DNA from 3 places in the Mesorhizobium calcicola genome. Region 1 is predicted to be linked to each of the others. Evidence: riboswitches for the same ligand, from Rfam matches in the RefSeq annotation. Region 1 holds a riboswitch; each other region holds the start of a gene.

Region 1 (7,464 bases):
GGCGTGATCTCACCCTCCCCCATGTGGGGAGGGTAAGAACGTTCAGAATTCTATGCCTTGCTGTGCCTTCACGCCCGCCGAGAAATGGTGCTTGGTCACGCCCATCTCTGTGACGAGGTCGGCCGCCTCGACCAGCGCCGGCTTGGCGTTGCGGCCGGTGACGACGACATGCAGGCCCTCGCGCCGCGCCTTCAGCGCCGCAACCACCTTGTCGAGATCGAGATAGTCGTAGCGCAGCGCGATGTTCAGTTCGTCCAGCACCAGCAGGCTGATCGACGGATCGGCCATCAGCTCGAGCACCTTGGTCCATGCGGCTTCGGCGGCGGCGATGTCGCGCTTCAGATCCTGGGTCTCCCAGGTGAACCCCTCGCCCATCGCGTGCCAGACGACGCGGTCGCCAAAGGCAGCGAACGCATCCTTCTCGCCGGTATGCCATTTGCCCTTGATGAACTGGACGACGCCGACACGTTTGTCGTAGCCGAGCATTCTGAGCGCCAGACCAAAGGCGGCGGTGGTCTTGCCCTTGCCCGGGCCGGTGTTGACGATGAGCAGCCCCTTCTCGACTGTCTTGCTCGCCACCTCGGCATCCTGCACCGCCTTGCGCTTGGCCATCTTGGCACGGTGGCGTTCTTCATCCCGGTCGTCGATGGTGTTGTCGTCGATCCCAGTCATCTCATTTCACCTTGAGCGGCAGCCCCGCCACCATCAGCAACACCGTATCGGCGACGGCGGCGACCTGCTGGTTGAGCCGGCCGGCGGCATCGCGAAAGCGGCGCGCCAATGCGTTGTCCGGCACGATGCCCTGGCCGACTTCATTGGACACGACGAACCAGGGCCCGCGCGGCCGTGATAGCACGCCCGCCAGCCGGCGGCATTCAAGCTCGAGCTCGTGTTCGGCCAGCATATGATTGGTCAGCCACAGTGTCAGGCAGTCGACGAGCACCGGCTGGTTGTCGGGCAAGGCCTCAAGCGCGCCGGCGAGATCAAGCGGTGCGTCGATGGTCGCCCAGCCTTCACCGCGCCGCGAGCGGTGCAACGCGATGCGCTCACGCATCTCGTCATCATAGGCTTGCGCCGTGGCGAAATAGGTCCATGGCGGCGGCAAGGCCGTCGCCAGGGCTTCGGCATGCGCGCTCTTGCCGGAGCGCGCACCGCCGATGATGAAGGTCAGCTTGCTTCGATCAGGCAAAGCTGTCGCGCAGGCTGGTCGCGGTGCCGGTGAAGCGGCCGCGCACCACGCCGACGACCGCTCCGAGCACCAGCCAGAACACCAGATTGGTCACCGTCACCGCCACCACGAACTGATGGTGCAGGCCTTCCGGGATCGGCGTCTCGAAACTGTCGGGCTGCGGTGCGCCGACGATATGCGGCGCCACGATCAGCAGGACCGCAAGGATCGCAAGCGGCAGCGACTTGCGGAACGCGATCAGGCCGAGACCCGCCGCGGTCGCCGCCACGGTTGCCCACCACCAGATCTGGCGCTGCGTGAGATCGGCCGCCGGCATGGCCGGCAATTCCGGTGGCAGGCCGAGGCCAGGCGCCAGCGTGAAGACGGCAAAGCCGGCCAGGCCCCAAAACACGCCCTGGCGCCAATTGCCGATGCCGCCGGCGAATTCCGAAACCGCGACCAGGACAAGCGCGAAACCGATGCCGGTGACGATGTTGGCAACCACGCTCAAGGCGAAACGCTCGAAACCGTCAGCCGGCGCCCAGCCTTCGTCTTCCGCTGCCGGAACGGCTGCTTGCGCCGGCGCCGGGGCGGCTGAGCTCATGACGTTCCCCGCCGGAGCGGCTGTGGTCATGGCATTGGTATCCGTTGCGGCCGGAGCGGCATGGTCATGGTGATGGCCGCCGCCGGCCTGTTCGTAGACTTCCGCCTTGAGGATCAAAGGCACGGTTGCAAAGGCCTGCATGCAGGCGAGAACGACGCCGGCCACGAGCCCTGCGATCGCCGCGATGAACACGACGTTGCGAAACAGGTTCATGATGTCAAATCCTCGTCAGTGGCAGGGAAATGCCATCGAATGGCGATAGTCGTGAGCCGCATTGTGGACCGCATCGATATGCGAGAAGCCGACAAAGCCGACGACGAAGATGCCGAGCAGCGCGACGAGTGCAAGCTGCATGAAGCGCGACTGCGAGGAGACGGAGGCGCCGAGGGAGACGGAAGCGGTAGTCATGTCTTGTCCTTTCGCCCTCCACCCGAGGGCATCGAAGTCAGTTTCCTGTCGCCGGCAGGTCTCCTGGCTCGCGGATCAGCGCCCTTCCCCACCTTCCCGAAGAAAAAACCTTCAGTGGCATATGGAGAGGACTACCGCACACAGTTGCGGGGGCAGCCACGGCATTGGGCAAGACGTTCGCCCGCACCGCATTCCCTCTTGGCTCCAAAACGGAACCGACGACAGCGCGACTATAAGGAAAATCGCCGTGCGCGGCAAACCAAATTCCGCCGACAACCAGCGCGATTGCGCCATGCGGATAAATCGGTTCTCCGGCACGACAATTGACAATTCCCGTGGTCGGGTGTCGGCTGGCGTCGTCACAGGAAGCCAGCCATGCAGCCCATCGCCGGCGAGCGCGATCGCTATAACGGCCTGACCCGGGCCGAATCGACGCTGCCGTCCTCCGCCTATTGGGACATCGAAACCTATCAGCGCGACCTCGACGCCATCTGGTACAGAAGCTGGCTGCTCGTCTGCCGCGAGGCCGATCTTGCGCAGCCGCTTTCTTTCCGCACCTTCCGCATCGGCACGCAGGAAATCGTCGTGCTGCGCGACGAGACCGGTGAACTGCGCGCCTTCCATAACACCTGCCGCCATCGCGGTTCGCAGCTTTGCCAGGAAAGTGAGGGCCGGCTGAAGGCACGGCTGATCACTTGCCCGTATCATGCCTGGTCCTACTCGCTGCGTGGCGAGCTTGTGCGCGTTCCGTCGAAAGCGCTGCCGGACGGCTTCGACAAGGCGGATCACCCGCTTTATCGCGTAGCGCTGTCGGTGTGGCGCGGCTTTGTCTTCGTCAATCTGCAAGAGGACGCCGCCGGCTCGGCGGAAACATCCTTCGATCCGGCGTCAGGTGGTCTCGCCAACTGGCCGCTGGAAACGCTGGTGACCGGCCACGTGCTGCGCAAGGTGATGAACTGCAACTGGAAGATCTTCTGGGAAAACTTCAACGAATGCCTGCATTGTCCGGGCGTCCACAAGGACCTGTCGCGGCTGGTGCCGATCTATGGCCGCGGCCTGATGGGTCGCCATGACGATCCGGAATGGTCCCGCCACGCCGACAATGACGCGCCGGAATTTTCCGGCGGCCTGCGCGCCGGCGCGCAGACATGGTCACGCGACGGCCAGGCGCACGGGGGGCCGGTCTTTGGCGGCCTGACACCTGCCGAGCGCGCCGCCGGCCAGACCTACGCCACCAACCTGCCCTCGATGTTCGTCGTCGGCCATGTCGACTATGTCAGAACCGTGCGGCTGGTGCCGCTCGGCCCCGAGCAGACCGAGCTTGTCGCCGAATGGTTGTTTGCCCCCGAGGCGCTCGATGCAACCGATATCGACAACATCGTCGCCTTCGGCAAACAGGTGCTGGAGGAGGATGCCGCAGTCTGCGAGGTCAACCAGAAAGGCCTGCGCTCGATGCGCCACGTGGCCGGTGTGCTGATGCCCGAGGAATACGACCTGTTCCGCTTCCACAACTGGGTCCGTGAACGGCACGCGGCAGTTTCGCCCAAGCCCTGAAGGTCACAGCGACTTCGGCAGATACCGCCAGGTCACGAAGCCGCAAACCGCCGCCAGCAGGCCGAGCGTGACGAACACCGACCCCAGCCCGAAAAACGCCAGCACCACCGAATAGACCAGCGGCGGCGTCAGCTCGGAAAAGTCGAGATAGGTGCGGTACACCGCCGCCATCTGCGACCTTTCATAGGAGCGCACCGAGCGCATGAAGGCGGTCGAGCCCAGGGCGTCCAGCGCAATGGTGAAGAAGGCGCCGCAGAGCAGCAAGCCACCGGTCAGCAGCGGCACGGTTTCGCCGACCGCACCCGCCGCCAAAAGCATGGCCGACATGGCGAAATAGGCAAATGTCATGGTTCGCCGGCCACCAAAGCGCTTGCCCGCCTTGCCCCAGAAGATGGCCATGAACAGCAGCGCGTTGCCGGCCGACACCAAAAGGCCGCCGGCCAGCTTGCCCTCGCCGGTGATCACCATGAACAGCGGCCCATAGACAAAGAATGTCGTCCAGAAACAGGAACGGCCGAAGGCGATCAGCCAGGCCAGCCGCAACCTGGGCTGGGCGATAAAGCGCCCGACATTGGCGAGCGGATTGGCCGGACGCGCCTTGCCCGGGCGGATCGACGGGTTGTCGCCCAGCCGGTAGGTCCAGAACAGCGCCAGCAGGGCAACCGCGAACACCGCCACCGCGCCATGCGCGGCATAGATGCCAAAGCGTGTGTAGAGAAAAATGCCGAGCGTCGGCCCGCCGGTCCAGGCGAACATCGACCACGCCATGCGCAGCGATTCGGCCTGCATGAAGTCGGTCTTGCGGATGTGGTCCATGATGTAGAGGTTGAGCGTTATCGACAGCGCGCTGGCGCCCATGACGCGGCACAGCATGCCGGCCAGTTGTCCGGCGAGCGTATGGGTGACGAAGAACAGCGAGCCGATGGCCAGCAGGCAGGCGCCCGCCGTGTAGACCCAGCGCCGGGCAAAGCGGCGGATCAGCATCGGCATGAACAGCGTCACCGACAGGCCGAGCATCGCCACGACAGTGTAGAGGATCGAGACGATCTGCTCGTTGTGGAGGATCTCGTAGGCCTGGATCGGGATGACGCTCGACACCGTGGCGCGGGCGAAGGATTCGACCGCATAGAGCGAAGCGAAGGTGCGCGCGTCGGCCGGCCGCAGGGCCGGTAGCCAGATCGGATGGCGCACATGGGTGGACATCGCTTCCCCAAAGCAGAATCACCAGTCAAATCTGCCGTGGTGATTGCTTGGCCGGTAACAGGAAACCGACGCCTACCCGGCAAAAAGCGAAGTCGGCCAAAGGCTTTCCGGCACTGGCCTAAAGCGGCGCCTGATCCAGCGTCCGCAGCACGGCCCATCCCGAAGCTGCCGGTCTTCTTTTGTCCGGGGCAACCGTGATAATCGTCTTGCGGGGCTGAATCAGAATGCGAGACCATGAGCATCCACACGCCGACCGCATCCGTTCAGGATCAATCGAAGCGCATCGTCGCCATCGACATCGTGCGCGGCATCGCGCTCATCGCCATGGCGAGCTACCATTTCACCTGGGACCTGGAATTTTTCGGCTACACCGATCCCGGCCTCACCGCCTTCGGCTGGTGGAAAATCTACGCGCGCTGCATCGCATCGACCTTCCTGTTCCTTGTCGGCGTCAGCCTGTACCTCGCCCATTGCCGAAAAATCCGCTGGAATGGCTTCTGGAAGCGTTTCGCCATGGTCGCCGGAGCAGCGATCGCCATTTCAGTCGTCACCCGCGTCGCCACGCCTGACGGCTTCATCTTCTTCGGCATATTGCACGAGATCGCGCTGGCCAGCCTGCTCGGCCTCGCCTTCCTGCGACTGCCGGCGCTGCTGACATTGCTTGTCGCAGCGCTGGTCATCGCGGCGCCCATCTATCTGCGCTTCGAGGCCTTCGACCATCCGTGGCTGTGGTGGGTCGGCCTGTCGGCGGTCAATCCGCGCTCCAATGATTATGTGCCGCTGTTTCCGTGGTTCGGCGCTGTGCTTCTCGGCATCGGCGTCACAAAGCTTGGCGCGGCCGCGGGTGTTTTGACGTGGCTGGCGAACCTCAAGCCCGGTCGCTGGGCCAACCCGCTGGTCTTCATCGGCCGCCACAGCCTGGCCTTCTACCTGATCCACCAGCCGCTGCTGATCGGCAGTGTGTGGCTGTTATCGCAAGTCATGCCGGCCAAGGTCGAAACCCCGCAGGTGAACTTCCTGAAAACCTGCCAGCTGTCCTGCGAGCAGTCGCGCGACACCGAATTCTGTTCGAGCTACTGTGTCTGCATGCTCGATACACTCGAGAGCGAGGCCACGCTTGATCGGCTCTACAACAACGACCAGACTGCGGAATGGAGGGCGCATCTGGGCGATCTCGCCGGCATGTGCACCGCCAAGATCGACGACAAGATGACGGAGGGAGGGACACAATGACTGACAGCCAGCCCAAACCGGGGCTCATACCGTGGCCACCGGTGATCTACGTCGCAGCCATCGCCATCAGCATCGGGCTTGGCCTCATCTATCCCCTGCCCTGGATAGGCGACCTTCTGGGCGACCTGCTTTTCGCCGCCGGCTGGGTGGCTCTGTTCGGCGTCGCGGCACTCTGGTTCACCGCGATCCGCACCATGATCCGGGCCAAGACCACGCTCAACCCCAATGCGGTGCCCGATCACCTGGTCACCACGGGCCCCTTCGGCATCACCCGCAATCCGATGTATCTGGCTAACACGCTGCTGTTGATCGGCGTCGCCTTTGTCTCGGGGATCGCATGGTTCCTGCCGCTGGCGTTCATCGCGGCCTTCGCCACGCAGAAGGTCGCCATCGAGGGCGAGGAAAAGGTGCTAGCGGCGAAGTTCGGCAAGAAATACCGGGACTACGCGAAAAGAGTGCGTCGCTGGATTTGAGCCGCGCTATGTATTGACGCCGAGTTCCACCAGCCGCTCCACACAAGATTCCTCGGCCTGGTCGAGTTCGGCCAGCGTCTCCTCGAGGTCGCGGCGCTTCTGCCGGAGGTCCTCGCGCTTTTCCTCGATGCGCTTGATCATCAGTTTGAGTTGGCCGACCTCGCCGGGCGGCTCCTTGTACATCTGGATGATTTCGCGGATCTCGTTGATCGAGAAGCCGAGTCTCTTACCGCGCATGATCTGGCGGATGAGGTGGCGGTCGGAGGGGCGAAACAGCCGCGTGCGGCCACGCCGCACCGGCTGCACCAACCCTTCATCCTCATAGAAGCGCAGCGTCCGCGTCGACACGTCGAATTCGCGGGTCAGCTCGGTGATCGAATAATATTCCCGCATTGTCACTCCCACACGCCGGAATCCCGGGCGATCGCCCTGCGGCGTCGCCCTTCCGTCCCGAACCAAACCCATTGCCATGCCGGAATCGACATGACGCCCCGCGCGCAAGCCTCGCACGGCGTTTACGTAAAAGTCAATTGAGGGCGCACCTTCAGGGCACCCCGAACCACCACGTCGCAATGCCGAGAAAGGCAAAGAAGCCGACGACATCGGTGACCGTGGTGACGAAGACCGCCGAAGCGACCGCCGGATCGATCTTGAAACGGTCGAGCAGCAGCGGGATCAGGATGCCGGCCAGGGCGGCCGCGAACATGTTGATGATCATCGCCGCCGCGATGATGCCGCCCAAATTGCTGTCGTGGAACCAGGTCGCGGCGACAATGCCGATCAGGATGGCAAAGACGATGCCGTTGATGAAGCCGACACCC
Region 2 (7,464 bases), on a different contig from region 1:
CGACGATGATGCCGAGCACGAACGATCCCAGCGCGTAGACGCCGATGACGAGGCTCGCGGCGCGGGTTGGCCAAGCTCCTTGGTGATCGCCACGGTGCTCACTTCCGTCGTCGCGAAGGTCGCGCCGATGAAGATCAGGGCGAAGGTGATGATCTGCACCGGCCGCAGGCGAATTGCCGAGCCGCGCGAACCATGTTCCACCGGTCGCACTTGCGGCTCGGTCGAACGCTGCAGGATGAACGCCGTCGAGCCGAAGGCGAGGAACACTGTGCTTGCCAGCATTCCCGCTTCCGGGAACAGGGCGGCACTCAGGCCGACCGACAGCGATGCGCCGGCAATGTAGACCAGCTCGTCCGCCGCCGACTCGAAGGCGAATGCGGTATTCATCTCCGGCCGCCCGCGAAAAATCTCGGTCCAGCGTGCGCGCACCATTGGCCGGATGCTGGGCATCGCCGCGGCCAGCAGCGCCGACACGAACAGCGTCCATACCGGCCAGTCCTGATTGGCCCGCCGCAATCAGGACCGCGAAAGCGAGACACGGAGATGATGGTGGTCGGCACCACGATCCGTGTCTGGCCAAGGCGGTCGACCAGCCTCGATATTTGCGGTGCCACGAAAGCATTGCCCAGCGCGAATGTCGCGGAGACCGCGCCGGCCAGCCAGTATTCGCTACGCTTCTGCGACAGCATTGCCACGATACCGATCGGCGCCATCGCGATCGGCAGGCGGGCCATGAAGCCCGCAGCTGCAAAGCCCTTGCGCCGGGGCGCGAAGATTTCGAATAGGGATTTGCATGTCCGGTTCTCGACAAAGGCAGGTTCGACAATACATTACGAAGCGTATGATTGTTAAATAGATCATACGTCGCGTATGTCAATTGGCATACGAGGCGTATGTTAATAAGGCCAGAAGCCATGCACAAACCTCGCAAGGAGATGATGCCGAGACGCGCGGCAAGCTGATCGCGGCGGCCCCGCCATCGCCTTCGGCACGATCGGCTATGCCGAAGCCTCGATGGATGATTTCACCGCGTCGCCGGGCTGACGCGCGGCGCGCTCTATCATCATTTTCGGCGACAAGAAGGACTGCTGCAGGCGGTCATCGGCCGAAATCGACGGCGAGATGGCTGCTGCGGGTGACCGAGGTCGCGTCGAGAGCGCCGACCCGCTGGCAGTATTTCGTCGACGAATGCACGACCTATATCGAGATGGCGTTGGAGCCGGAAATCCAGCGCATCATGTTCCGGGATGGCCCGGCCATGCTGGGCGATCGGCACAATGGCCGAATGCCAATGCGTTGCATCGCTTCAATGACCGGTCATCTGACGGCGCTGCAGGAGGAGGGAATGTGGTCGTCTCCAGCCTCGACCCCGAGACGGCCTCGCGGCTGATCAACGGCGCGAGCAGTCAGGCGGCGCGCAACGGATCGCCAATTCGAATGACCCCGAAGCGACGCGCGTCGAGGAAGGTGGATGACGGCGTTCAAGCAGCTGCTTGAGGGTCTGCTCAAAAAGCCGGATCCGCAGCCGAACTGAAGTCCCCACCGGCGACCTGGAGCCACTGCCCGCGATTGACAATAGCGGTTGTGAGCGCATCCTTTCCGCCATCTCTTAGGGGAGATTCGGGGCATGTGGGATTTCGATATCGGCAGGTCGGTGTCCATCATGATGCGACCTGGCCTTTCATGTCTTTCGCATGATCGTCTATTTCGGCATCACGCTGGCCTATATCGTGGCGACCGGGACGGGCGCCTCGGTTGGCTACGGCGTCGGTCATATCTCCACCGATCCCGACGGGCCGCTGTCCTTGCCTTGTGGGGCGGCGTGGTCGGCTTCGGCGTCGTCTCGATCGCCGTCTACTGGATCCGCGAATACATCCTTTACGTCGTCAAGGCGGCCATATCGCCGTCATGGTCCATCTGATCGACGGCCGCGACATTCCCGACGGCCAGAACCAGATGCCTACGCCAGGGACATCGTGGACCCAGCGTTTGCCGAGGCCAACATCCTTTTCGTTTCGTCGACCAACTGGTCAAGGGCGCCATCCGCGCCATTACCGGCCTGATCGGCGGCATCGCCGCCTTCCTGCCGATACCGGGCCTGAGCGGCCTGGTTCAGCTCATCAACACGGTGATCCGCCTGTCGCTGACCTATGTCGACGAGATCATCCTCGGCTACAACATCCGCATCAATTCAGCCTCGCCGTTCGCAGACGGCCCGGCAAGGCGTCGTGCTCTATGCCCAGAACGGCAAGACCATGGTCAAGAATGCCGTCTGGCTGGCGGGTCATCATGTGGGGCGTGTCCTTCGTCATCTTCCTGTTGATGCTGGCTCCGGCCGGCGCCATTCTTTTCCTCATGCCCGGCCAGCTCGCCGGCTGGGCCTTCGTGCTCGCCATCGTCTTCGCCTGGGCCTTCAAGGCAGCCTTCATCGAACCCTTCGCCATCGCCTGCCTGATGCAGGTCTATTTCGGGACCATCGAGGGCCAGGTGCCCGATCCCGCCTGGGACGCCCGGCTGGCCGAGGCGTCGTCGAAGTTCAGGGAACTCAAGGACAAGGCGCTGGCCTCCTTCGGCGGCTCGCGCTGGGGCACGGCCGGCGCGACAGGCTGACCAGCCGCGGTCGCCGGTGCGGCATCGGCGCCGTTGAGGCGCGCCACGGTCGATTTGAGCGGCGCTTCGCCTTGCCCGGAAAAGGTCTCGCTCATGATCAGCTCCGGCAGCGGCAAGCGGCGTCCCCAGCCGTGTGCTTCGAGATCCGGTTTCGGCGCGAACTCTGAGACGCGGCCGACGCAGAGATAGGCGACCGGCGTCACATGCTCGGGAATTGACAGCAGGCTTTTCAACGCCTGCGCCTCGATGATGCTGACCCAGCCGACACCGACGCCTTCGGCGCGCGCCGCCAGCCAGAAATTCTGCACCGCGCAGACCGTGCTGTAGAGGTCCATCTCCGGATTGTGCCAACGTCCCAGCGGCGAACCCTTCGAGCGCTGGCGGTCGCAAGTGATGCAGATGTTGAGCGCGCTTTCGCAGATGCCTTCAAGCTTGAGTTTGCGGTAGAGCGCCTGCCGCTCCTCTCCGATGGCCGGCAATTCCTGCTCGCGCGCCGCCAGGAACAGGTCGCGCACTTTTTCCCGTCGTCGGCGTCGCGAATGACAATGAAGTTCCATGGCTGCATGAAGCCGACCGATGGTGCGTGATGAGCCGCAAGCAGCAGCCGCGCCAGCACGTCGTCGTCAAGCGCGGTGGGCAGGAAATGGCTGCGGACATCGCGGCGCGTGAACACGGCGCGATAGACCGCATCGCGCGCACTCTGGTCAAACCGTCGCCAATAGAGGCGGTCATGTGTTCGGGCATCGCGTGTCCCCTTGCGATTGCAATCCATTTCATCCGCCTGACCATGCGGATGACGATGCCTGCCAGGCCGGTCTTCTGGCTCGGGATCAACCCGCGTCCGGTGCCTTCCCGTCATCGACAGTGGCATTTACCGGCGCGGTCCCCCTCACAGCGTTGGGCACGCCACGGAATTCAACCGTGTTCCCGATTCTCCCGCTTGCGCGGGCACCAGGCAGTGGCGGCGACCTTACGCCGAAGTGCTGAGGACGCCAATGCCCGCAGCGACACCAAAGGACGCAGGCGTGATTTTCCCCAGTCATTGCGTCGGCGCGCATGGCCATTGCGCCCATAGATGCCTAGATTAGGACAATGGTCACTCGTCTCTACACCCATCCGATCTTCCTCGAACACATCACGCCGCCCGGCCATCCCGAGCGGCCCGACCGCTTGCGCGCCATTGAACGCGTGCTTGACGACGAGGCTTTTGCCGCGCTCGATCGGGTCGAGGCGCCGGAGGGCGACGACGCCACCATCCTCTACGCGCATCCCGCCGATTTCGTCGCCCGCGTGCCGCGCCGCCATTCCCGACACCGGTATCGCCCGCATCGACGCCGACACCACCGCCAGCCCGAAGAGCTGGCAGGCGGCGATAACCGCGATCGGCGCCGCCAACGCCGCCGTGGATGACGTTTTCACAGGCCGCGCCGACAATGTCTTCGTCGCCGCGCGGCCGCCCGGCCATCATGCCGAAAAGACCACGGCGATGGGCTTCTGCCTCTTCAACACGGCGGCGATCGCGGCGCGCTATGCGCAGAACAAACATGGCGTCGAGCGCGTTGCCGTCGTCGACTGGGACGTGCATCACGGCAACGGCACGCAAGATATTTTCTGGGACGATCCGTCGGTGCTCTATTGCTCGACGCACCAGATGCCGCTCTACCCCGGCACCGGGGCAAAGAACGAGACCGGTGCCGGCAACATCGTCAACGCACCTTTGGCGCCACAGACCGGCAGCGAGGTTTTTCGCGATGCTTTCCTGTCGCGTGTGCTGCCGGCGCTCGACAATTTCGCCCCCGACCTGATCATCATTTCGGCCGGTTTCGATGCGCATCACCGCGATCCGCTGGCCGAGATCAACCTGACCGAGGATGATTTCGACTGGGCGACCGGCCAGCTGATGCAGCGCGCCACGCGCCACAGCGGCAACCGGCTCGTCAGCCTGCTCGAGGGTGGCTACGATCTGCAGGGACTGGCATTTTCGGTCGCCGCCCATGTCGGGCGACTGATGAAAGGATGAATGATGGCTGGTGAGACCAACGAAGACGTCAAGGCGATGAGCTTCGAACAGGCACTCGACGCGCTGGAGAAGATCGTCGATGATCTGGAGCGCGGTGACGTGCCGCTCGACCAGTCGATCAGGATCTATGAGCGCGGCGAGGCGCTGAAAGCACACTGCGACCGGCTGCTGAAGGCCGCCGAGGACAAGGTCGAGAAGATCAGGCTGTCGCGCGATGGCAAGCCGGTTGGAACAGAGCCGCTCGACGCGGACTGAGGCGCGATCCGCACGATGGTCTCGACTCACCGGCTTTTGGACATGATCATGGTCGAGGATAGCAGCCGTCCCGATTGAAACGGCTTCAGGACAAGAGAAGGTTCGGAAACGATGTGCAGAAACATCAAGACCCTGTTCAATTTTGATCCGCCGGCAACCAATGACGAGGTGCGCGACGCCGCACTTCAGTTTGTCCGCAAATTGAGCGGAACGACGCGGCCTTCAAGGCAGAACCAGCACGCCTTCGATCATGCGGTCGAAGCCATCGCGGCATCGGCGCGTGAGCTTCTCGATTCCCTCGAAACCCATCAGCATCCTCGCAATCGCGAAGAGGTGGCGGCCAAACTGCGGGCGAAGGCGGCGATCCGCTTTGCCTGATGCGGCCGAAGCGGTCCTCGACCGCTGACAAGGAGAGTCCATGAGCTTCTTTCCCGGGAAAGACCCTGAAGTCGGCGACGCCTTTGCCAGCGACCAGATCGAGCTGATGGTCATCCCGAACGCCAAGGACATTGGCGGTTTCCAGGTGCGCCGCGCTCTGCCGACCGCCAAAAGGCGGCTGGTCGGGCCTTTCATCTTCTTCGACCGCATGGGCCCGGCGATCCTGCGCGCGGGCCAGGCGCTCGATGTGCGTCCGCATCCGCATATCGGTCTGTCGACGGTCACCTATCTGTTCGACGGCAAGATCCGGCATCGCGATTCGCTCGGCACCGAAATGGTCATCCAGCCCGGTGACGTGAACCTGATGACCGCCGGTCGCGGCATCGTCCACTCCGAGCGCACGCCGGAGGAACTGCGCGGCGCGCCGATGTCGGTCTCCGGCCTGCAGACATGGCTGGCATTGCCGGACGGCAAGGAAGAAGTGGCTCCGGTGTTCGAGAACACGGCTGCTCTGCGGCTCCCCGAGATCGACGCCGAAGGCGTCAGCGGCCGCGTCGTCATCGGTGATTTCCAGGGACTGCGGTCGCCGGTGAGGGCCGACTCCGAGACGCTGTATGCCGATATGCGTCTGGCACCCGGTGCAAGTGTGAAAATCCCGGCCGATGCGGAAGAGCGCGCCATCTACACGCTCGAAGGCGAGGTCTCGATTTCAGGCGACGTTTTCCCTGCTGAACGCTTGTTGGTGTTCCGGCCCGGTGACGAGATCGTCGTATCGTCGGAAACCGGCGCGCATTTCATGCTGTTCGGCGGTGCCTCGCTCGGCTCCAAGCGCTACATCTGGTGGAATTTCGTCTCGTCCTCCAAGGAGCGCATCGAACAGGCCAAGGAAGAATGGAAGACGGGCCGCTTCGATATCGTTCCTGGCGATGAGGAAGAATTCATCCCGCTGCCGGAAAGCTGATGCAAGTCGCCCAAAAGTGGCCCGGTTTTGGGGCCTAAAGCCTGATCCGCGTCACTGACACGCATTTACTTTCGCCGGCCGCCGGCCTATCCCGCCCATGAACAGAAAGCCTGAGCAGGCCTACCCGTGAATTCAACGCCGCATACGCCGCTTCTCGACAAGGTCCGCATCCCGGCCGACCTGCGCACGCTTGCCGAGAGCGAATTGCCGCAACTGGCATCCGAGCTTCGTGCCGAGCTGATCGACGCCGTGTCACACACCGGCGGCCATCTTGGCGCCGGCCTTGGCGTGGTCGAGCTGACGGTGGCGCTGCACTATGTCTTCAACACCCCGGATGACCGGCTGATCTGGGATGTCGGCCACCAGGCCTATCCGCACAAGATCCTGACCGGCCGCCGCGACCGCATCCGCACATTGCGCCAGGAGGGCGGCCTGTCCGGCTTCACCCGTCGCGCCGAGAGCGAGTACGATCCCTTCGGCGCCGCCCACTCCTCGACATCGATATCGGCGGGCCTCGGTATGGCCGCTGCTCGCGACCTCTCCGGCGGCCGCAACAATGTCATCGCCGTGATCGGCGACGGCGCCATGTCGGCCGGCATGGCCTACGAGGCGATGAACAATGCCGGCGCGCTCGATGCCCGGCTGATCGTCATCCTCAACGACAACGACATGTCGATCGCGCCGCCGACCGGTGCGATGAGCGCCTATCTGGCGCGACTGGCCTCGGGCAAGACCTATGTCGGCCTGCGCGACTTCGGCAAGAAACTGACCTCCTATCTCGGCAAGCGCGCCGACCGTGCGATCACCCGGGCGGTCGAGCATGCGCGCGGCTACGTCACCGGCGGCACGCTGTTCGAGGAGCTCGGCTTCTATCATATCGGCCCGATCGACGGTCACAATCTGGAGCATTTGATCCCGGTCCTGAAAAATGTCCGCGACAATGGCGAAGGCCCGGTTCTGATCCATGTCGTCACCCAGAAGGGCAAGGGCTATGCGCCGGCGGAAGCCGCCGCCGACAAATATCATGGCGTCAACAAGTTCGACGTCATCACCGGCGCGCAGGCCAAGGCGCCGGCCAATGCGCCGGCCTACACCAAGGTGTTCGCCGAAAGCTTGGTCCAGGAAGGCCGTGAGGACGACCGCATCGTCGCCGTCACCGCCGCCATGCCTAGCGGCACCGGCCTTGACCTGTTCGGCGAAGCGTTTCCGTCGCGGACCTTCGATGTCGGCATCGCAGAAC
Region 3 (7,464 bases), on a different contig from region 1:
GCGCATGCTCGACCGCCCGGGTGATCGCACGGTCGGCGCGCTTGCCGAGATAGGAGGTCAGTTTCTTGCCGAAGTCGCGCAGGCCGACATAGGTCTTGCCCGAGGCCAGTCGCGCCAGATAGGCGCTCATCGCACCGGTCGGCGGCGCGATCGACATGTCGTTGTCGTTGAGGATGACGATCAGCCGGGCATCGAGCGCGCCGGCATTGTTCATCGCCTCGTAGGCCATGCCGGCCGACATGGCGCCGTCGCCGATCACGGCGATGACATTGTTGCGGCCGCCGGAGAGGTCGCGAGCAGCGGCCATACCGAGGCCCGCCGATATCGATGTCGAGGAGTGGGCGGCGCCGAAGGGATCGTACTCGCTCTCGGCGCGACGGGTGAAGCCGGACAGGCCGCCCTCCTGGCGCAATGTGCGGATGCGGTCGCGGCGGCCGGTCAGGATCTTGTGCGGATAGGCCTGGTGGCCGACATCCCAGATCAGCCGGTCATCCGGGGTGTTGAAGACATAGTGCAGCGCCACCGTCAGCTCGACCACGCCAAGGCCGGCGCCAAGATGGCCGCCGGTGTGTGACACGGCGTCGATCAGCTCGGCACGAAGCTCGGATGCCAGTTGCGGCAATTCGCTCTCGGCAAGCGTGCGCAGGTCGGCCGGGATGCGGACCTTGTCGAGAAGCGGCGTATGCGGCGTTGAATTCACGGGTAGGCCTGCTCAGGCTTTCTGTTCATGGGCGGGATAGGCCGGCGGCCGGCGAAAGTAAATGCGTGTCAGTGACGCGGATCAGGCTTTAGGCCCCAAAACCGGGCCACTTTTGGGCGACTTGCATCAGCTTTCCGGCAGCGGGATGAATTCTTCCTCATCGCCAGGAACGATATCGAAGCGGCCCGTCTTCCATTCTTCCTTGGCCTGTTCGATGCGCTCCTTGGAGGACGAGACGAAATTCCACCAGATGTAGCGCTTGGAGCCGAGCGAGGCACCGCCGAACAGCATGAAATGCGCGCCGGTTTCCGACGATACGACGATCTCGTCACCGGGCCGGAACACCAACAAGCGTTCAGCAGGGAAAACGTCGCCTGAAATCGAGACCTCGCCTTCGAGCGTGTAGATGGCGCGCTCTTCCGCATCGGCCGGGATTTTCACACTTGCACCGGGTGCCAGACGCATATCGGCATACAGCGTCTCGGAGTCGGCCCTCACCGGCGACCGCAGTCCCTGGAAATCACCGATGACGACGCGGCCGCTGACGCCTTCGGCGTCGATCTCGGGGAGCCGCAGAGCAGCCGTGTTCTCGAACACCGGAGCCACTTCTTCCTTGCCGTCCGGCAATGCCAGCCATGTCTGCAGGCCGGAGACCGACATCGGCGCGCCGCGCAGTTCCTCCGGCGTGCGCTCGGAGTGGACGATGCCGCGACCGGCGGTCATCAGGTTCACGTCACCGGGCTGGATGACCATTTCGGTGCCGAGCGAATCGCGATGCCGGATCTTGCCGTCGAACAGATAGGTGACCGTCGACAGACCGATATGCGGATGCGGACGCACATCGAGCGCCTGGCCCGCGCGCAGGATCGCCGGGCCCATGCGGTCGAAGAAGATGAAAGGCCCGACCAGCCGCCTTTTGGCGGTCGGCAGAGCGCGGCGCACCTGGAAACCGCCAATGTCCTTGGCGTTCGGGATGACCATCAGCTCGATCTGGTCGCTGGCAAAGGCGTCGCCGACTTCAGGGTCTTTCCCGGGAAAGAAGCTCATGGACTCTCCTTGTCAGCGGTCGAGGACCGCTTCGGCCGCATCAGGCAAAGCGGATCGCCGCCTTCGCCCGCAGTTTGGCCGCCACCTCTTCGCGATTGCGAGGATGCTGATGGGTTTCGAGGGAATCGAGAAGCTCACGCGCCGATGCCGCGATGGCTTCGACCGCATGATCGAAGGCGTGCTGGTTCTGCCTTGAAGGCCGCGTCGTTCCGCTCAATTTGCGGACAAACTGAAGTGCGGCGTCGCGCACCTCGTCATTGGTTGCCGGCGGATCAAAATTGAACAGGGTCTTGATGTTTCTGCACATCGTTTCCGAACCTTCTCTTGTCCTGAAGCCGTTTCAATCGGGACGGCTGCTATCCTCGACCATGATCATGTCCAAAAGCCGGTGAGTCGAGACCATCGTGCGGATCGCGCCTCAGTCCGCGTCGAGCGGCTCTGTTCCAACCGGCTTGCCATCGCGCGACAGCCTGATCTTCTCGACCTTGTCCTCGGCGGCCTTCAGCAGCCGGTCGCAGTGTGCTTTCAGCGCCTCGCCGCGCTCATAGATCCTGATCGACTGGTCGAGCGGCACGTCACCGCGCTCCAGATCATCGACGATCTTCTCCAGCGCGTCGAGTGCCTGTTCGAAGCTCATCGCCTTGACGTCTTCGTTGGTCTCACCAGCCATCATTCATCCTTTCATCAGTCGCCCGACATGGGCGGCGACCGAAAATGCCAGTCCCTGCAGATCGTAGCCACCCTCGAGCAGGCTGACGAGCCGGTTGCCGCTGTGGCGCGTGGCGCGCTGCATCAGCTGGCCGGTCGCCCAGTCGAAATCATCCTCGGTCAGGTTGATCTCGGCCAGCGGATCGCGGTGATGCGCATCGAAACCGGCCGAAATGATGATCAGGTCGGGGGCGAAATTGTCGAGCGCCGGCAGCACACGCGACAGGAAAGCATCGCGAAAAACCTCGCTGCCGGTCTGTGGCGCCAAAGGTGCGTTGACGATGTTGCCGGCACCGGTCTCGTTCTTTGCCCCGGTGCCGGGGTAGAGCGGCATCTGGTGCGTCGAGCAATAGAGCACCGACGGATCGTCCCAGAAAATATCTTGCGTGCCGTTGCCGTGATGCACGTCCCAGTCGACGACGGCAACGCGCTCGACGCCATGTTTGTTCTGCGCATAGCGCGCCGCGATCGCCGCCGTGTTGAAGAGGCAGAAGCCCATCGCCGTGGTCTTTTCGGCATGATGGCCGGGCGGCCGCGCGGCGACGAAGACATTGTCGGCGCGGCCTGTGAAAACGTCATCCACGGCGGCGTTGGCGGCGCCGATCGCGGTTATCGCCGCCTGCCAGCTCTTCGGGCTGGCGGTGGTGTCGGCGTCGATGCGGGCGATACCGGTGTCGGGAATGGCGGCGCGGACGCGGGCGACGAAATCGGCGGGATGCGCGTAGAGGATGGTGGCGTCGTCGCCCTCCGGCGCCTCGACCCGATCGAGCGCGGCAAAAGCCTCGTCGTCAAGCACGCGTTCAATGGCGCGCAAGCGGTCGGGCCGCTCGGGATGGCCGGGCGGCGTGATGTGTTCGAGGAAGATCGGATGGTGTAGAGACGAGTGACCATTGTCCTAATCTAGGCATCTATGGGCGCAATGGCCATGCGCGCCGACGCAATGACTGGGGGAAAATCACGCCTGCGTCCTTTGGTGTCGCTGCGGGCATTGGCGTCCTCAGCACTTCGGCGTAAGGTCGCCGCCACTGCCTGGTGCCCGCGCAAGCGGGAGAATCGGGAACACGGTTGAATTCCGTGGCGTGCCCAACGCTGTGAGGGGGACCGCGCCGGTAAATGCCACTGTCGATGACGGGAAGGCACCGGACGCGGGTTGATCCCGAGCCAGAAGACCGGCCTGGCAGGCATCGTCATCCGCATGGTCAGGCGGATGAAATGGATTGCAATCGCAAGGGGACACGCGATGCCCGAACACATGACCGCCTCTATTGGCGACGGGTTTGACCAGAGTGCGCGCGATGCGGTCTATCGCGCCGTGTTCACGCGCCGCGATGTCCGCAGCCATTTCCTGCCCACCGCGCTTGACGACGACGTGCTGGCGCGGCTGCTGCTTGCGGCTCATCACGCACCATCGGTCGGCTTCATGCAGCCATGGAACTTCATTGTCATTCGCGACGCCGGACGACGGGAAAAAGTGCGCGACCTGTTCCTGGCGGCGCGCGAGCAGGAATTGCCGGCCATCGGAGAGGAGCGGCAGGCGCTCTACCGCAAACTCAAGCTTGAAGGCATCTGCGAAAGCGCGCTCAACATCTGCATCACTTGCGACCGCCAGCGCTCGAAGGGTTCGCCGCTGGGACGTTGGCACAATCCGGAGATGGACCTCTACAGCACGGTCTGCGCGGTGCAGAATTTCTGGCTGGCGGCGCGCGCCGAAGGCGTCGGTGTCGGCTGGGTCAGCATCATCGAGGCGCAGGCGTTGAAAAGCCTGCTGTCAATTCCCGAGCATGTGACGCCGGTCGCCTATCTCTGCGTCGGCCGCGTCTCAGAGTTCGCGCCGAAACCGGATCTCGAAGCACACGGCTGGGGACGCCGCTTGCCGCTGCCGGAGCTGATCATGAGCGAGACCTTTTCCGGGCAAGGCGAAGCGCCGCTCAAATCGACCGTGGCGCGCCTCAACGGCGCCGATGCCGCACCGGCGACCGCGGCTGGTCAGCCTGTCGCGCCGGCCGTGCCCCAGCGCGAGCCGCCGAAGGAGGCCAGCGCCTTGTCCTTGAGTTCCCTGAACTTCGACGACGCCTCGGCCAGCCGGGCGTCCCAGGCGGGATCGGGCACCTGGCCCTCGATGGTCCCGAAATAGACCTGCATCAGGCAGGCGATGGCGAAGGGTTCGATGAAGGCTGCCTTGAAGGCCCAGGCGAAGACGATGGCGAGCACGAAGGCCCAGCCGGCGAGCTGGCCGGGCATGAGGAAAAGAATGGCGCCGGCCGGAGCCAGCATCAACAGGAAGATGACGAAGGACACGCCCCACATGATGACCGCCAGCCAGACGGCATTCTTGACCATGGTCTTGCCGTTCTGGGCATAGAGCACGACGCCTTGCCGGGCCGTCTCGAACGGCGAGGCTGAATTGATGCGGATGTTGTAGCCGAGGATGATCTCGTCGACATAGGTCAGCGACAGGCGGATCACCGTGTTGATGAAGCTGACCAGGCCGCTCAGGCCCGGTATCGGCAGGAAGGCGGCGATGCCGCCGATCAGGCCGGTAATGGCGCGGATGGCGCCCTTGACCAGTTGGTCGACGACGAAAAGGATGTTGGCCTCGGCAAAACGCTGGGTCACGATGTCCCTGGCGTAGGCAATCTGGTTCTGGCCGTCGGGAATGTCGCGGCCGTCGATCAGATGGACCATGACGGCGATATGGCCGGCCTTGACGACGTAAAGGATGTATTCGCGGATCCAGTAGACGGCGATCGAGACGACGCCGAAGCCGACCACGCCGCCCCACAAGGCAAAGGACAGCGGCCCGTCGGGATCGGTGGAGATATGACCGACGCCGTAGCCAACCGAGGCGCCCGTCCCGGTCGCCACGATATAGGCCAGCGTGATGCCGAAATAGACGATCATGCGAAAGACAATGAAAGGCCAGGTCCGCATCATGATGGACACCGACCTGCCGATATCGAAATCCCACATGCCCCGAATCTCCCCCTAAGAGATGGCGGGAAAGGATGCGCTCAAACCGGCTATTGTCAATCGCGGGCAGTGGCTCCAGGTCGCCGGTGGGGACTTCAGTTCGGCTGCGGATCCGGCTTTTTGAGCAGACCCTCAAGCAGCTGCTTGAACGCCGTCACCACCTTCCTCGACGTCGCTTCGGGGTCATTCGAATTGGCGATCCGTTGCGCCGCCTGACTGCTCGCGCCGTTGATCAGCCGCGAGGCCGTCTCGGGGTCGAGGCTGGAGACGACCACTCCCTCCTCCTGCAGCGCCGTCAGATGACCGGTCATTGAAGCGATGCACGCATTGGCATTCGGCCATTGTGCCGGATCGCCCAGCATGGCCGGGCCATCCCGGAACATGATGCGCTGGATTTCCGGCTCCAACGCCATCTCGATATAGGTCGTGCATTCGTCGACGAAATACTGCCAGCGGGTCGGCGCTCTCGACGCGACCTCGGTCACCCGAGCAGCCATCTCGCCGTCGATTTCGGCGATGACCGCCTGCAGCAGTCCCTTCTTGTCGCCGAAATGATGATAGAGCGCGCCGCGCGTCAGCCCGGCCGACGCGGTGAAATCATCCATCGAGGCTTCGGCATAGCCGATCGTGCCGAAGGCATGGCGGGCCGCCGCGATCAGCTTGCCGCGCGTCTCGGCAATCATCTCCTTGCGAGGTTTGTGCATGGCTTCTGGCCTTATTAACATACGCCTCGTATGCCAATTGACATACGCGACGTATGATCTATTTAACAATCATACGCTTCGTATGTAATTGTCGAACCTGCCTTTGTCGAGGAACCGGACATGCAAAATCCCTATTCGGAAATCTTTCGCGCCCCCGGCGCCAAGGGCTTTGCAGCTGCGGGCTTCATGGCCCGCCTGCCGATCGCGATGGCGCCGATCGGTATCGTGGCAATGCTGTCGCAGACGCGTGGCGAATACTGGCTGGCCGGCGCGGTCTCCGCGACATTCGCGCTGGGCAATGCTTTCGTGGCACCGCAAATATCGAGGCTGGTCGACCGCCTTGGCCAGACACGGATCGTGGTGCCGACCACCATCATCTCCGTGCTCGCTTTCGCGGTCCTGATTGCGGCGGCCAATCAGGACTGGCCGGTATGGACGCTGTTCGTGTCGGCGCTGCTGGCCGCGGCGATGCCCAGCATCCCGGCAATGGTGCGCGCACGCTGGACCGAGATTTTTCGCGGGCGGCCGGAGATGAATACCGCATTCGCCTTCGAGTCGGCGGCGGACGAGCTGGTCTACATTGCCGGCGCATCGCTGTCGGTCGGCCTGAGTGCCGCCCTGTTCCCGGAAGCGGGAATGCTGGCAAGCACAGTGTTCCTCGCCTTCGGCTCGACGGCGTTCATCCTGCAGCGTTCGACCGAGCCGCAAGTGCGACCGGTGGAACATGGTTCGCGCGGCTCGGCAATTCGCCTGCGGCCGGTGCAGATCATCACCTTCGCCCTGATCTTCATCGGCGCGACCTTCGCGACGACGGAAGTGAGCACCGTGGCGATCACCAAGGAGCTTGGCCAACCCGGCGCCGCGAGCCTCGTCATCGGCGTCTACGCGCTGGGATCGTTCGTGCTCGGCATCATCGTCGGCGCGCTCAATCTGAAAGCACCGCTGCAACGCCAGCTGGCTATCGCGATCGCCATCATCGCGCTCAGCACATTGCTGCCGCTCTCCGCCGGCACGGTGCCTCTGCTGGCCTTGACCGTCTTCCTCAGCGGCGTGGCGATCTCGCCGACCTTCATCACGGCATTCGGCCTGATCGAGCGGCATGTGCCGGAAGCGATGCTGACCGAGGGCATCACCTGGGTGACTACCGGGATCGGCATCGGCATGGCGCTGGGCTCGTTCGCGGCCGGCTCGGTGGTCGACGCGTTCGGCGCGCAGAACGGGTTCTGGGTGTCGGTGGCTTCAGGCACAATCGCACTGGCCACGGTCCTGCTTGGCCAGCGCAGCCTTGCCACGCCTGAGTGCGACCTGGACGGGTGCGAAGCGGCCGCCGTTCCC

Evidence for each region. A riboswitch is a leader RNA that binds a small molecule or an ion and turns the genes downstream of it on or off. The one in region 1 is predicted to bind cobalamin.
Region 2: another riboswitch for cobalamin. It lies ahead of bluB (5,6-dimethylbenzimidazole synthase); the one in region 1 lies ahead of ACFSQT_RS31060 (CbtB domain-containing protein).
Region 3: another riboswitch for cobalamin. It lies ahead of bluB (5,6-dimethylbenzimidazole synthase); the one in region 1 lies ahead of ACFSQT_RS31060 (CbtB domain-containing protein).

The regions. Positions count from the first base shown of each region.
Region 1 covers NZ_JBHUGY010000055.1:77,749-85,212, reverse strand. Annotated here, with positions in the region: gene cbiB (adenosylcobinamide-phosphate synthase CbiB) at 1-7, shown strand, start outside; gene cobO (cob(I)yrinic acid a,c-diamide adenosyltransferase) at 43-672, opposite strand; gene cobU (bifunctional adenosylcobinamide kinase/adenosylcobinamide-phosphate guanylyltransferase) at 674-1,189, opposite strand; gene ACFSQT_RS31065 (CbtA family protein) at 1,182-1,985, opposite strand; gene ACFSQT_RS31060 (CbtB domain-containing protein) at 2,001-2,180, opposite strand; cobalamin riboswitch at 2,217-2,415, opposite strand; gene ACFSQT_RS31055 (aromatic ring-hydroxylating oxygenase subunit alpha) at 2,556-3,734, shown strand; gene ACFSQT_RS31050 (MFS transporter) at 3,738-4,937, opposite strand; gene ACFSQT_RS31045 (heparan-alpha-glucosaminide N-acetyltransferase) at 5,172-6,170, shown strand; gene ACFSQT_RS31040 (methyltransferase family protein) at 6,167-6,643, shown strand; gene ACFSQT_RS31035 (MerR family transcriptional regulator) at 6,650-7,036, opposite strand; gene mgtE (magnesium transporter) at 7,188-7,464, opposite strand, start outside.
Region 2 covers NZ_JBHUGY010000079.1:7,436-14,899, reverse strand. Annotated here, with positions in the region: gene ACFSQT_RS38320 (hypothetical protein) at 1-516, opposite strand, end outside; gene ACFSQT_RS38325 (hypothetical protein) at 1-19, opposite strand, end outside; partial or broken gene ACFSQT_RS38315 (TetR family transcriptional regulator) at 915-1,534, shown strand; partial or broken gene ACFSQT_RS38310 (hypothetical protein) at 1,628-2,610, shown strand; partial or broken gene bluB (5,6-dimethylbenzimidazole synthase) at 2,697-3,382, opposite strand; cobalamin riboswitch at 3,403-3,581, opposite strand; partial or broken gene ACFSQT_RS38300 (histone deacetylase family protein) at 3,703-4,630, shown strand; gene ACFSQT_RS38295 (exodeoxyribonuclease VII small subunit) at 4,634-4,885, shown strand; gene ACFSQT_RS38290 (DUF2277 domain-containing protein) at 4,997-5,263, shown strand; gene ACFSQT_RS38285 (pirin family protein) at 5,304-6,224, shown strand; gene dxs (1-deoxy-D-xylulose-5-phosphate synthase) at 6,351-7,464, shown strand, end outside.
Region 3 covers NZ_JBHUGY010000004.1:41,236-48,699, reverse strand. Annotated here, with positions in the region: gene dxs (1-deoxy-D-xylulose-5-phosphate synthase) at 1-700, opposite strand, end outside; gene ACFSQT_RS02975 (pirin family protein) at 827-1,747, opposite strand; gene ACFSQT_RS02970 (DUF2277 domain-containing protein) at 1,788-2,054, opposite strand; gene ACFSQT_RS02965 (exodeoxyribonuclease VII small subunit) at 2,166-2,417, opposite strand; partial or broken gene ACFSQT_RS02960 (histone deacetylase family protein) at 2,421-3,346, opposite strand; cobalamin riboswitch at 3,469-3,647, shown strand; partial or broken gene bluB (5,6-dimethylbenzimidazole synthase) at 3,651-4,325, shown strand; gene ACFSQT_RS02950 (hypothetical protein) at 4,442-5,425, opposite strand; gene ACFSQT_RS02945 (TetR/AcrR family transcriptional regulator) at 5,521-6,129, opposite strand; gene ACFSQT_RS02940 (MFS transporter) at 6,250-7,464, shown strand, end outside.